DNA from 2 places in the Arthrobacter globiformis genome. Region 1 is predicted to be linked to the other one. Evidence: riboswitches for the same ligand, from Rfam matches in the RefSeq annotation. Region 1 holds a riboswitch; the other holds the start of a gene.
What was found. Region 1 has a riboswitch for glycine ahead of gcvP (aminomethyl-transferring glycine dehydrogenase). Riboswitches for the same ligand answer to the same signal wherever they lie in the genome.

Region 1 (6,290 bases):
CGTGAGTTCGCGCAGATCCAGGATGCACTCGTGCGCCACCAGGCCGCCTTCGCCTGTGTAGAGCACGGGGAAGAAGTCATTGAGGCTGGCTGCAACGTAGTTCGCGGCGAGCAGCGCGGACTTGGTGGCCTCGGTCAGGCCGCTGCCTCCCATGAGCTTCACGTACGCCCAGGAGATCGGCAGCACACCGGCAGAGCCGAAGCGCGAGGCGGAGATCGGAACGTCCTTGCCTTCGGTCCAGGTGGCCGCATCGCCCGGCATGAACGGTGCCAGGTGCGCCTTCGCCGCAACCGGGCCGACGCCGGGTCCGCCGCCGCCGTGCGGGATGCAGAACGTCTTGTGCAGGTTCAGGTGGGACACGTCGCCGCCGAACTTGCCCGGCTGTGCAAGCCCGACCAGGGCGTTGAGGTTGGCGCCGTCGATGTAGACCTGGCCGCCGGCCGCGTGGACGGCGTCGCAGACCTCACGAACGTCGGCGTCGTATACGCCGTGCGTGGAGGGGTAGGTGATCATGATGCAGGACAGGGCGTCCTTGTTGGCCTCGATCTTTGCGTACAGATCGGCGTGGTCGATGGTGCCGTCGGCGGCGGTGGCCACCACCACTACCTTCATGCCGGCCAGCACGGCCGAGGCCGCATTGGTGCCGTGCGCGGACGCCGGAATCAGGCAGATGTTGCGCTGGTCGTCGCCGCGGGACAGGTGGTAGCCGCGGATCGCCAGCAGGCCCGCCAGTTCACCCTGGGAGCCGGCGTTGGGCTGGATGGACACCTGGTCATAGCCGGTGATCTCGGCGAGGTCGGCTTCCAAACCATCGATCAGTTCGCGCCAGCCCTCGGTCTGCGAATCCGGCGCGAACGGGTGGATCGAGGCGAACTCCGGCCAGGAAATTGCTTCCATCTCCGCCGTGGCGTTCAGCTTCATGGTGCAGGAGCCCAGCGGGATCATGGTGCGGTCCAGCGCCAGGTCACGGTCGGAGAGCTTGCGGATGTAGCGCAGCAGCTGGGTCTCGGAGCGGTGCGTGTTGAACACCGGGTGCTGCAGGTATGCGGATGAACGCTCGACGGCGGCATCCAGGGCGAAACTGCCCGTGGACCCCACTGACTTGGCACCAAAGACAGCAAGAACGTCAGCGACGATGGCCGGCGTCGTGGTTTCATCGGTGGAGATGCCGACGGAGTCGGCGTCGATGCTGCGGAGGTTGATGCCCTTCTCTTCGGCGGCGGCGATGATGCCGGCGGCCTTGCCCGGGACGGAAACCGTCACGGTGTCGAAGAAGCTGGTGTGCAGGACGTCCAGTCCGGCGGCCTTGAGCGAGGCGGCCAGGGTCTTGGCGTGGCCGTGTGCAGTTTCGGCGATCGCCTTCAGGCCTTCCGGTCCATGGTAGACGCCGTACATCGAGGCAACGATAGCCAGCAGTGCCTGCGCGGTGCAGATGTTGGACGTGGCCTTCTCGCGGCGGATGTGCTGCTCGCGGGTCTGCAGCGCGAGCCGGTAGGCGGGAGTACCGGCGTTGTCCTTGGAGACGCCCACGAGGCGGCCGGGAAGAGAGCGTTCAAGGCCCTTCTGCACGGCCATGTACGCGGCGTGCGGTCCGCCGTAGAACAGCGGGACGCCCAGGCGCTGCGCGGAGCCGACGGCGATGTCGGCGCCCTGCTCGCCCGGAGGGGTGATGAGCGTCAGCGCCAGCAGGTCAGCGGCCACCGTGACCAGGGCGCCGCGTTCCTTGGCGGCGGCGATGACCTCGGTGTAGTCGAAGACGCGGCCGGAGACGCCGGGCTGCTGGAGCACGACGCCGTTGATGTCGCCGTCGGGAAGTCCCTTGGACAGGTCGGCAACCTCCACCTCGAAGCCAAGCGCCTCGGCGCGGCCCTTGACGATCGCAATGGTCTGCGGCAGGGAGTCGACATCCAGGACGGTCTTGCCGTCCTTGGCGTCTTTGTTCTTGTTGGCCCTGCGCATCAGCAGCACAGCCTCGGCCACCGCCGTCGCTTCATCCAGCAGCGACGCGTTGGCGATCGGCAGGCCGACCAGGTCCTGGACCATGGTCTGGAAGTTCAGCAGGGCCTCGAGGCGGCCCTGCGAGATTTCCGGCTGGTACGGGGTGTAGGCGGTGTACCAGGCCGGGGCTTCGAGGACGTTGCGCCGGATCACGGGCGGCGTCACGGTGTCGTAGTAGCCCTGGCCGATCATCTGCACGGCGGTCTTGTTCTTGGCCGCGAGCTTCCGGAGTTCGGCGAGGGTTTCGACTTCGCTCAGGGCCGCGGAGAGCTCCAGCGGGGAGTCCTGCCGGATGTCTTTCGGCACTGCCGTGTCAACCAGTGCATCGACAGTCTCGTAGCCGACGGCCTTGAGCATGGCTTCGACGTCGGCCCCTCGGCGGGCACCAATATGCCGGTCGACGAAGGTGGCGGAGGCTGAATGTACGGTCAAAAGGAACTCCATAACTAAGGCGGCGCAGGGTACGCCGCAGTGATTCGGGTTCCTCCCCGCTCTGTATCGGACCTGAGAGTTTCCGCGTTGCTGCGCCTACGCACAGCTCCGCTTGCACCGTCGGTGAGCACAGCATGCCCTGAACCGTCCGCGCGGAGGCGGAACATTCAATACGGGCAGCCTGCTGCTTTCCAGAGTTGCCTTGCCGCGGCGGTACATGGGCCTGAGAGATTCCTGGGGAGGTTTTGCTCCTACGGCGCCTGCTTGTACCTACTTGCAGGACTCTCCCGCCGCAGATCAAAGGCATATTCAATTGAGCGGTGACAGCTGTCACAGAGGCTATTGTCCTACGCCGGGATCGCGTCTGCAAACTGTGGCCGCGTGGGCTGACACACCGCGGGGCGGCGGGCAGCCCGGCGCGCACCTACCCCGCAGCCGGCCTAACCCCTTAGGCGGTCAAGGGCCGCAAGGAGGCTCTCGACGTCGGCCGCGGTCTCCGACGGCGTCGCCGCCGGGCCGATTGACAGCATGGCGTTGAAGTAGAGCCCGTCACCCATGTACAGGACGGCCTTCGCGAGGCCCGGCCCGACGTCGCGGGCGATCTCGTCGAGCCACCGCTGCTGGATGTGGGCGAACCGGCGCCGGGTCTCCTCGTGTGCCACCTCGGCCAGCCTCGTCGCAGCCACGATGGCGCGGTCCAGCGGGGTGTCCGCCCAGACGGACGATTTGATGAAGTACGCGGCAGCACCCTCGGGAGCCCCGGCCATGGCCTGGGCGTCCGCTTCCGCAAACTCGTCGAGGCGGTCCAGCAGGACACCTATGAGCGCTTCCTTGTTTGGGAAGTGGTACAGGAGCCCACCCTTGGACACACCGGCGCGGGCAGCCACAGCGTCCAGGGTGGCGGCACGCTCCCCCACCTCGATCAGTAGGGATTCAAACGCATCGACCACTGCGCCGCGGGCAACCGGTTTTCTGGGCATGGCTTCCATCATGCCCGTTCCAAGCGAAAGGCTTATAACTATACCGTCTGGACGGTATAGTTATCCTATGACCATGAACTCAGCCCTTCACCCGGAGCGCGCTTCTGCCAACCAGGCTTCCAGCGGTGGCGGCGCGCGCGACTGGTTTGCCCTGGCCCTGCTCATGTTCCCGGTCCTCCTGGTGGCCGTGGACAACACCGCGCTGACGTTTGCGCTTCCCGCGATAGCCCGCAGCCTGGACCCCTCGGGCGTGCAGCTGCTGTGGATAGTGGATGCCTATGCCCTTGTCCTGGCCGGACTCCTGATGGCCATGGGCAGCCTTGGCGACAGGATCGGACGCCGCCGGTTGCTCCTGGTTGGCATTTCGGGTTTTGCCGCCGTCTCTGCTGCGTCGGCCTTCGCCCCGAGCGCCGAATGGCTCATTGCAGGCCGCGCGGCCATGGGATTCTTCGGCGCCATGCTCATGCCGTCCACGCTGTCCCTGATCCGCAACATCTTTCAGGAACCGGGCCGGCGCAGGCTGGCGGTGGCCATCTGGGCCGCCGGGTTCTCGGGGGGCGCCGCGCTGGGGCCGATCTTTGGAGGCTGGCTGGTGGAGCACTTCTGGTGGGGCGCCGTCCTGCTCGTGGCCGTACCGATCATGCTGCCACCGCTGGTCTTCGGCCGCTTCCTCATTCCAGAGTCCAAGGACCCCAGCCCGGGCCGGGTGGACGGGCCCAGTATTGCGCTGTCGATGCTGACCATGGTGCCGGTGGTCTACGGCATCAAGGAACTGGCCACCCACGGCCCCGGCGTGCAGTCCCTCGGAACTCTGGCCTTTGGCCTCGCCATGGGCCTCGTGTTCATCCGCCGGCAGCAGGCCCTCGCATCCCCGCTGCTGGACTTGTCGCTGTTCAGGAACCGCGTGTTCAGCACGGCGATCACGGCTAATGTCCTGGCGCTGTTCTCCTACAACGGCTTCATCCTGTTTTTGGCCCAGCACCTGCAGCTGCTTGAAGGCATGTCGCCGTCGGAATCCGGCACGGCAATGCTGCCCGCCCTGACCGCCATGGTGGTGGCGGGACTGCTGGTGGTTCCGCTCGTGCGGAAGGTGCGGCCAGGATTTGTGTAGCCGCGGGACTGGCGCTGAGCGCCGCCGGTTACGCCCTCGTGGCGTTCGGGGATCACGACGCCGGTCCCACCGCGCTGCTGGCCGCTCTCCTCATTCTGGCGCTGGGTGTGGGGTCCGCCGAGACCATCTCGAACGACCTGATTCTGGGAGCGGTGCCCGCGGAAAAATCCGGAGCGGCCGCAGCCATCTCGGAGACGGGCTACGAGGTGGGCTCACTCCTCGGGACAGCCGTCCTGGGGTCAATCCTGACCGCGTCATACCAGCAGCACCTCGCCCTGCCCGAGGCTGTTACCGAGACGGTCCCGGCGGCGTCCGCGGATCAGGCCGGGGAAACGCTGGCTGGGGCCGTGGAGCTGGCCGGGTCACTGCCGGCCCGGGTGGCGGAGGGCCTCACGGCGGCCGCCCGGGCAGCGTTTGATTCGGGTGTCCACATCACCGCGGCTATTGCGCTGGTACTGATGGCGGGAGCCTCGGTGCTCGCCGCCGTCGTACTTCGCCGCGTCCCGCGGGCGAAGTAGCCGGGACGCAGCAACCCGGCGCCGCACGCGCGGCAGCCGACACAGAAACGGGCAGCCCCGGAGAAATTCCAGGGCTGCCCATTGGGGAGCGGCAGGGGCATCCCGCCGGCCAGTTACTTACTGTCAGGCTTCGTGGCGCTGGCCGTCGCCTTCATGTTCTCGGCGCCCACCATCCACGCGAACTGCTCAAGCTTTTCGATGAAGGTGTGCAGCAGGTCTGCGGTGGTGGGGTCTTCCTCATCCACCTCGTCGTGGACCTTGCGCATAGTGCCGACGGCCGCTTCAAGGGCTGCCACAATGCGGTCGATCGCATCCTTGGTGCTGATCAGTCCTTCCGGGAACTGGGGAAGGTTGGTGGACTTCGCCACGGTTGCGCTGCGCCCATCCGGCAGGGCATGCAGGGCACGCATACGCTCGGCGATGTCGTCGGCAAAGGCCCGGGCGGCGTCGACGATCTCGTCGAGCTGAAGGTGCAGATCCCTGAAGTTGGTCCCAACGATGTTCCAGTGCGCCTGCTTGCCCTGCACGTGCAGTTCGATCAGGTCCGCCAGAACGGCCTGCATGTTGTTGGTCAGTGTCGGTGAAGCCTTCATGAATCCTCCTCGATTGGTCCAGTGGTTTCGACGCTACCGCAGGTGCTAGGGCGCCGGGAGCACCGGAATGCGAATTTCACGATCAGCTTACTTACTACTTTGCGGGGCATGCATAGGCGGGGTCATAAATGATCCGCATTCAATTTGCCCTTGCCACGCCCGCGCGGCACGTGCATACTAAATGAACGTCATTCATTTAGTGACGGTCGTCTCACTGGAGAAATCACCATCATGATCGAAATAACCTGCCTCAACGCGCCTGCCTCGCTCGCACGGACAGCGCCGTCCGGACGCCCCGCCTTGAGGGTGGGCGTCGTCCAGCACCGCTGGCACAGCAGCACCGCCGCACTCCGCGCGGAACTCAACGACGGCATCGACAGGGCCGCCCGGCTGGGCGCCACCGTGGTGTTCCTGCCCGAGCTCACCCTTTCCCGCTACCCCGCAGACCAGGTTCCGGAGAATGACCTTGGGCGGCAGGGCCAGGACCGGCCGCGCCCGTCCGACGCCGCCGAGGACCTGCTGACCGGCCCCACCTTCCGCTTCGCTGCCGAGGCCGCCCGCCGCAACGGCATCACCGTCCATGCCTCGCTTTACCAGCGCGCCGGCAACCCGGACGGCTCGGATGACGGTCTGGGCTTGAACACCTCGATTCTGGTGT
Region 2 (6,290 bases), 790 kb from region 1:
TGATCAGTGCCGGATCTGCGACGACGCCGTCGTTGATCTCGGTCACTTCGCCGGTCACCGGCGCGTACAGGTCGGAGACGGACTTGGTGGATTCCACCTCGCCGCAGGTTTCTCCGGCCGTGACCGTGGAGCCGACCTCGGGCAGGTCCACATACACGATGTCACCCAGGGCGTCGGCCGCGACAGCCGAAATCCCGATCCCCACAGGGCCGGCCCCGTCAGCAGCAACCCATTCGTGCTCAGCCGAGTACTTCAGTTCAGAAACAACTTTGCTCATGTCATTTTCCTTTACGTTTGAAAGTCTGTTGGTGCTTGGTTTCGACAGGCTCAACCAGCGGTCCGGGCCTAACGTGCCCGCTTGTAGAACGGCAGTGCGACGACTTCGAAGGGCTCGGCCTTGCCGCGCAGGTCGACGTCCAGAACCGTACCGACTTCGGAATGCTCGACGTCGACGTACGCCATCGCGACCGGGTAGCCGAGAGTGGGGGAGGGCTGGCCGGAGGTGACCTCGCCGATCAGCATGCCGTCCTTGAGGACGGGGTAGTGGCCGCGGGCGGCGCGCCGGCCCAGGCCTTTGAGGCCCACGAGCTTTTGGCCAATGGTGGAACCGACACCGGCTGCCTTGATCGCGGCCAGCGCCTCCTTGCCCACGAAGTCGCTTTCCTTGGCCAGCGACACAACCGGGCCCAGTCCCGCCGCGTAGGCATTGACCTGGCGCGAGAGCTCGTTGCCGTAGAGCGGCATGCCGGCTTCCAGCCGCAGCGAGTCTCGGCAGGCCAGGCCTGCCGGGACGAGCCCGTGCACGGCGCCCGCGTTCAGAAGCGCCCCCCACAACCCGGCGGCGTCGTCGTTGGGCACGTAGATTTCGAAGCCGTCCTCGCCGGTGTAGCCGGTGCGCGCAAGAAGGAGGTCCTGAACGGTGCCGTTGACGTCAATCCCTACCTCAACAGCCGCATAGTACTTCAGCTCGGTCACCAGGGAGTGCTGTCCGGCCGGGACGAGCTGGAGCAGGATGGCTTCCGCGTTGGGCCCCTGCACCGCGATCAGCGAGATCTCCGCTGAGACGTCCTCGACGGCGACGTCGAATTTCGCAGCGCGCTCGGCGAGGGCAGCGGCGACCTTCGTTGCATTGCCGGCGTTCGGTACTACGAGGTACTTCTCCTCGCCGCGGCGGTAGGAGATCAGGTCGTCGATGATGCCGCCGTCGCGATCGCAAATCAGTGAATACTTTGCTTTGCCGACGGCGATTGCGGACAGCTTGCCGGCCAGGGCGTAGTCCAGGAAGGCGCCGGCGTCCGGGCCGGTCACCCAGACTTCACCCATGTGGGAGAGGTCGAACAGGCCGGCCGTGTTGCGCACGGCATGGTGCTCGGCCAGCTCGGAGGTGTACTTCAGCGGCATCTGCCAGCCACCGAAATCGGTGAAGGAGGCACCGGCCGTTTTGTGCTGGTCGTAGAGGGCGGTGTAGTTCTCGGTCATGCGAATCAGCCTTCCAGTCCGGTGATTGAGCTTGTCGAAATCTCGAAATCTTCGATGGGAGGGCAGGAGCAGACCAGGTTCCGATCGCCTGCTGCGCCGTCGATGCGGCCCACCGGCGGGAAGTACTTGTCCTGCCTGAGGGTGGGCACGGGGAAGGCGGCCTGCTCGCGGGGATAGGAGCGGTCCCAGTTGGAACTGACGACGGCGGCTGCCGTGTGGGGTGCATTGCGCAGCGGGGAGTTCTCCACGGTGAAGTCGCCGTTGGCAACCTGCTCGATCTCGGCGTGGATGCTGATCATCGCGTCGATGAACCGGTCAATCTCGGCCAGGTCCTCGGACTCGGTGGGCTCCACCATCAGCGTGCCGGCCACCGGGAACGCCAGCGTGGGGGCGTGGAAGCCGTAGTCGATCAGGCGCTTGGCCACATCTTCGGCGGTGACGCCGGTCCGGGCGGTGAGTTCACGCAGGTCCAGGATGCACTCGTGGGCCACCAGCCCGCCTTCGCCTGTGTAAAGGACCGGGAAGAACTCATTCAGCCGCGACGCAACGTAATTGGCCGCCAGCAGCGCGGACTTGGTTGCTTCGGTCAGGCCCTGTCCGCCCATGAGTTTCACATAGGCCCACGAAATCGGGAGCACACCCGCGGAGCCGTAGCGGGATGCAGAAATTGCAACGCCGTGCCCCGCCTCATGCGCGGACTTGTTCGCATCTCCCGGCATGAACGGGGCCAGGTGCGCCTTCGCCGCAACAGGGCCGACGCCCGGTCCGCCGCCACCGTGCGGGATGCAGAACGTCTTGTGCAGGTTCAGGTGGGACACGTCGCCGCCGAACTTGCCCGGCTGTGCAAGCCCAACGAGGGCGTTGAGGTTGGCGCCGTCCACGTAGACCTGGCCGCCGGCCGCGTGGATGGCGTCGCAGACCTCGCTGACGTCGGCGTCGTACACACCGTGCGTGGACGGGTAAGTGATCATGATCGCCGAGAGGACGTCCTTGTGCGCCTCAATTTTCGCGTACAAATCGGTGTGGTCGATCGTGCCGTCGGCAGCGGTGGCCACCACCACCACCTTCATGCCGGCCAGCACGGCCGAGGCCGCGTTGGTGCCGTGCGCCGAGGCCGGAATGAGGCAGATGTTGCGCTGGTCGTCGCCGCGGGACAGGTGGTAGCCGCGGATCGCCAGCAGCCCGGCGAGCTCGCCCTGGGAGCCGGCATTGGGCTGGATGGACACCTGGTCGTAGCCGGTGATCTCGGCGAGGTCGGATTCCAAACCATCGATGAGTTCGCGCCAGCCCTCGGTCTGGGAATCCGGGGCGAACGGGTGGATGGAGGCGAACTCCGGCCAGGAAATTGCTTCCATCTCCGCCGTGGCGTTCAGCTTCATGGTGCACGAACCCAGCGGGATCATGGTGCGGTCCAGCGCCAGGTCACGGTCGGAGAGCTTGCGGATGTAGCGCAGCAGCTGGGTTTCGGAACGGTGCGTGTTGAACACCGGGTGCTGCAGGTAGTCCGACGTGCGCAGCACGGCTTCGGGGAGTTCAAAGCCCGCTGCGTCCCCTACGGGACCGGCGCCGAAGGCGACGGCTACAGCGGAAAGCGTTGCCGCCGTCGTCGTCTCATCGATGGAAACGCCCACGGTGTCCGCGTCGATGTGGCGCAGGTTGATCCCGCGGGCTTCCGCTGCCGTGATGACCTTGCTGGCCTTGCCGGGCACGCGCACGGTGAGGGTGTCGAAGAAGGAGTCGCCGACCAGTTCGCGGCCCGCCGCCTTGAGCGCGGTGGCGAGGATGCGGGCGCTGTTTTGGACCGTCTCGGCGATTGCCTTCAGGCCGTCGGGGCCGTGGTAGACCGCGTAAAAGGACGACACGATGGCCAGCAGTGCCTGGGCGGTGCAGATGTTGGACGTGGCCTTCTCGCGGCGGATGTGCTGCTCGCGGGTCTGCAGCGCCAGGCGGTAGGCGGGCGCGCCGGCGTTGTCCTTGGAGACGCCGACGATGCGGCCGGGGAGTGTGCGCTCCATGCCGGTGCGCACGGCCATGTACGCCGCGTGCGGACCGCCGAAGAACAGCGGCACTCCGAAGCGCTGGGCAGTTCCGACGGCGATGTCGGCGCCCTGCTCGCCCGGGGGCGTGATCAGGGTCAGGGCGAGCAGGTCAGCGGCCACCGTCACCAGCGCGCCGCGTTCCTTGGCGGCGGCGATGACGCCGGACTGGTCCCACACCCGGCCGGAAACGCCCGGCTGCTGGAAGACGACGCCGTTGATGTCGCCGTCGGGCAGTCCCTGGGAAAGATCCGCCACCTCGACCTCGAAGCCGAGGGCCTCGGCGCGGCCCTTGACGACCGCGATGGTCTGGGGGAGGCAGTCGGCGTCCAGGACCGTCTTGCCATCCTTGGACTGCTTGTTCTTGTTCGCCCGGCGCATCAGCAGCACAGCCTCAGCGACGGCGGTCGACTCGTCCAGCAATGAAGCGTTGGCGACCGGCAGTGCGGTCAGGTCCTGGACCATGGTCTGGAAGTTCAGCAGCGCCTCCAGCCGGCCCTGCGAGATCTCCGGCTGGTACGGCGTGTACGCGGTGTACCATGCCGGGGCTTCAAGGACGTTGCGGCGGATCACCGGCGGGGTCACGGTGTCGTAGTAACCCTGGCCGATCATCTGGACGGCGGTCTTATTCTTGGCGGCCAGGCGGCGAAGCTCGGCCAGGACCTCAACTTCGCTCAGCGCAGCGGTGAGCAGCAGGGGGTTCTCTTGCCGGATGGACGCCGGAACGGCGGTATCAACGAGGCCATCGACCGAGTCATAACCGACGTTCTTGAGCATGGTGTCGATGTCGGCCTGGCGCCGGGCGCCGATATGCCGGTCGGCGAAGGTTGATGGAAGAGATTGAATCGTCATGAGGAACTCCAGGTTTGGCCGGCCAGGTGTGGCACGGCATGGTTTGGGTTCCTCCCCGCTCTGTATTGGACCTGAGAGATTCCGCGGACATGGTTCTCCGCTTGCACCGTCGGTGAGCCAAAAAGGTTTTGGCTGCTTTCCAGAGTTGCCTAGCCGCGGCGGTACGGGGGCCTGAGAGATTCCTGGGGAGGATTTGCTCCTACGGCGCCTGCCCGGTGAATGACTGGGAGGACTCTCCCGCCACGGTTCGAAAGGCTATGAAGATATGGGGTGATTCGGCTCACAAGTTACCGGACAATTCCGTGCAGCACAAATCGGAGGTCCTCGTTTGACAATTCTTCGTGACCGAGACCACACTGAACCCGGCGACCAGCGGGTCCGGCCGGAAAGACGGCCGCCGCCGGCACGCATAATTTTCTTACATAATTGAAAAAGCTTACGATCTGCGGCGGGAGAGTCCTGCCGGTACGTTCAGCAGGCGCCGTAGGAGCAAACCCTCCCCAGGAAACTCTCAGGCCCACGTACCGCCGCGGCGAGGCAACTCTGGAAAGCAGGCAGGCACGTCCTGTCTCACCGACGGTGCAAGCGGAAGACCATGTCCGCGGAATCTCTCAGGTCCAAGACAGAGCGGGGAGGAACCGAATCAGTGTGGCTGTTCGCCACTTGAACGATGGAGTTCCTTATGACGATTCATCCGCCCGCCTCCCCACCCAGTTCCTCAGCCGGTGAGGCTCCCCGCCTGGAGCGGCAGCTGAGCAACCGGCACATTCAGCTGATCGCCATCGGCGGCGCCATTGGCACGGGCCTGTTCATGGGCTCGGGCAAGACCATTTCAGCGGCCGGACCGTCCGTGATCTTCGTGTACATGATCATCGGTTTCATGCTCTTTTTCGTCATGCGGGCCATGGGCGAGCTGCTGCTGAGCAACCTGAACTACAAGTCCTTTAGCGATTTCGCCGCTGACCTGCTGGGACCGTGGGCGGGGTTCTTCACTGGATGGACCTACTGGTTCTGCTGGGTGATTACCGGAATCGCGGACGTCATCGCCATCGCAGGTTACTCCCGTGAGCTCTGGCCGGGATTGCCTCTCTGGATCCCGGGCCTGGCCACCGTCGCCATCCTGCTGCTGCTGAACCTCACCACAGTCAAGGCGTTCGGTGAGACCGAATTCTGGTTCGCCCTCATTAAAATCATCGCCATCGCGGCCCTGATCATCGTGGGCATGTTCATGATCTTCAGTGGATTCAAGAGCGACGCCGGACAGGCAAGCTTCACCAACCTGTGGAGCCATGGCGGCTTCTTCCCCAACGAATTCATGGGCTTTGTGGCCGGTTTCCAGATCGCCGTGTTCGCTTTTGTGGGCATTGAACTGGTGGGCACCACGGCTGCGGAGGCCAAGAACCCGGAGAGGAACCTTCCCAAGGCCATCAACTCCATCCCGGTCCGCGTGCTGCTCTTCTACGTGGGCGCCCTCATCATCCTGATGTCCGTCACGCCGTGGACCCAGTTCGCCGCCGGCCACAGCCCGTTCATTGCGATGTTCTCGCTGGCCGGACTCGGAGCCGCCGCCACGGTGGTCAACCTCGTGGTGCTGACCTCGGCGATGTCCTCGGCCAACTCCGGGATCTACTCCACCTCGCGCATGGTCTACGGACTGGCCCAGGAAGGCGACGCGCCGTCCGTCTTCAGCAGCCTGTCCCGACGCAAGGTACCCAGCAACGCCCTGTTCCTGTCCTGCGTGCTGCTGCTCTCCGGAGTGGTGCTCATGTACGCCGGCCAGGACGTCGGCAAGGCGTTCGACATGGTCACCACCGTTTCCGCCGTCTGCTTCGTCTTCGTCTGGTCGATCATCCTCGCCAGCTACATCGCATTCCGGCGCCGCCGCCCGCACCTGCACAATGCGTCCAAGTTCAAGATGCCCGG

Region 2: linked by a shared signal. The riboswitch ahead of gcvP (aminomethyl-transferring glycine dehydrogenase) and the one ahead of gcvP (aminomethyl-transferring glycine dehydrogenase) in region 1 are both predicted to bind glycine.

The regions. Positions count from the first base shown of each region.
Region 1 is NZ_JAUSXI010000001.1:1,177,955-1,184,244, reverse strand. Features, by position in the region: gene gcvP (aminomethyl-transferring glycine dehydrogenase) at 1-2,442, opposite strand, end outside; glycine riboswitch at 2,632-2,730, opposite strand; gene QFZ33_RS05515 (TetR/AcrR family transcriptional regulator) at 2,871-3,410, opposite strand; partial or broken gene QFZ33_RS05510 (MFS transporter) at 3,484-5,039, shown strand; gene QFZ33_RS05505 (Dps family protein) at 5,153-5,632, opposite strand; gene QFZ33_RS05500 (nitrilase-related carbon-nitrogen hydrolase) at 5,864-6,290, shown strand, end outside.
Region 2 is NZ_JAUSXI010000001.1:392,067-398,356, forward strand. Features, by position in the region: gene gcvH (glycine cleavage system protein GcvH) at 1-277, opposite strand, end outside; gene gcvT (glycine cleavage system aminomethyltransferase GcvT) at 346-1,479, opposite strand; gene gcvP (aminomethyl-transferring glycine dehydrogenase) at 1,485-4,367, opposite strand; glycine riboswitch at 4,517-4,617, opposite strand; glycine riboswitch at 4,807-4,904, shown strand; gene cycA (D-serine/D-alanine/glycine transporter) at 5,050-6,290, shown strand, end outside.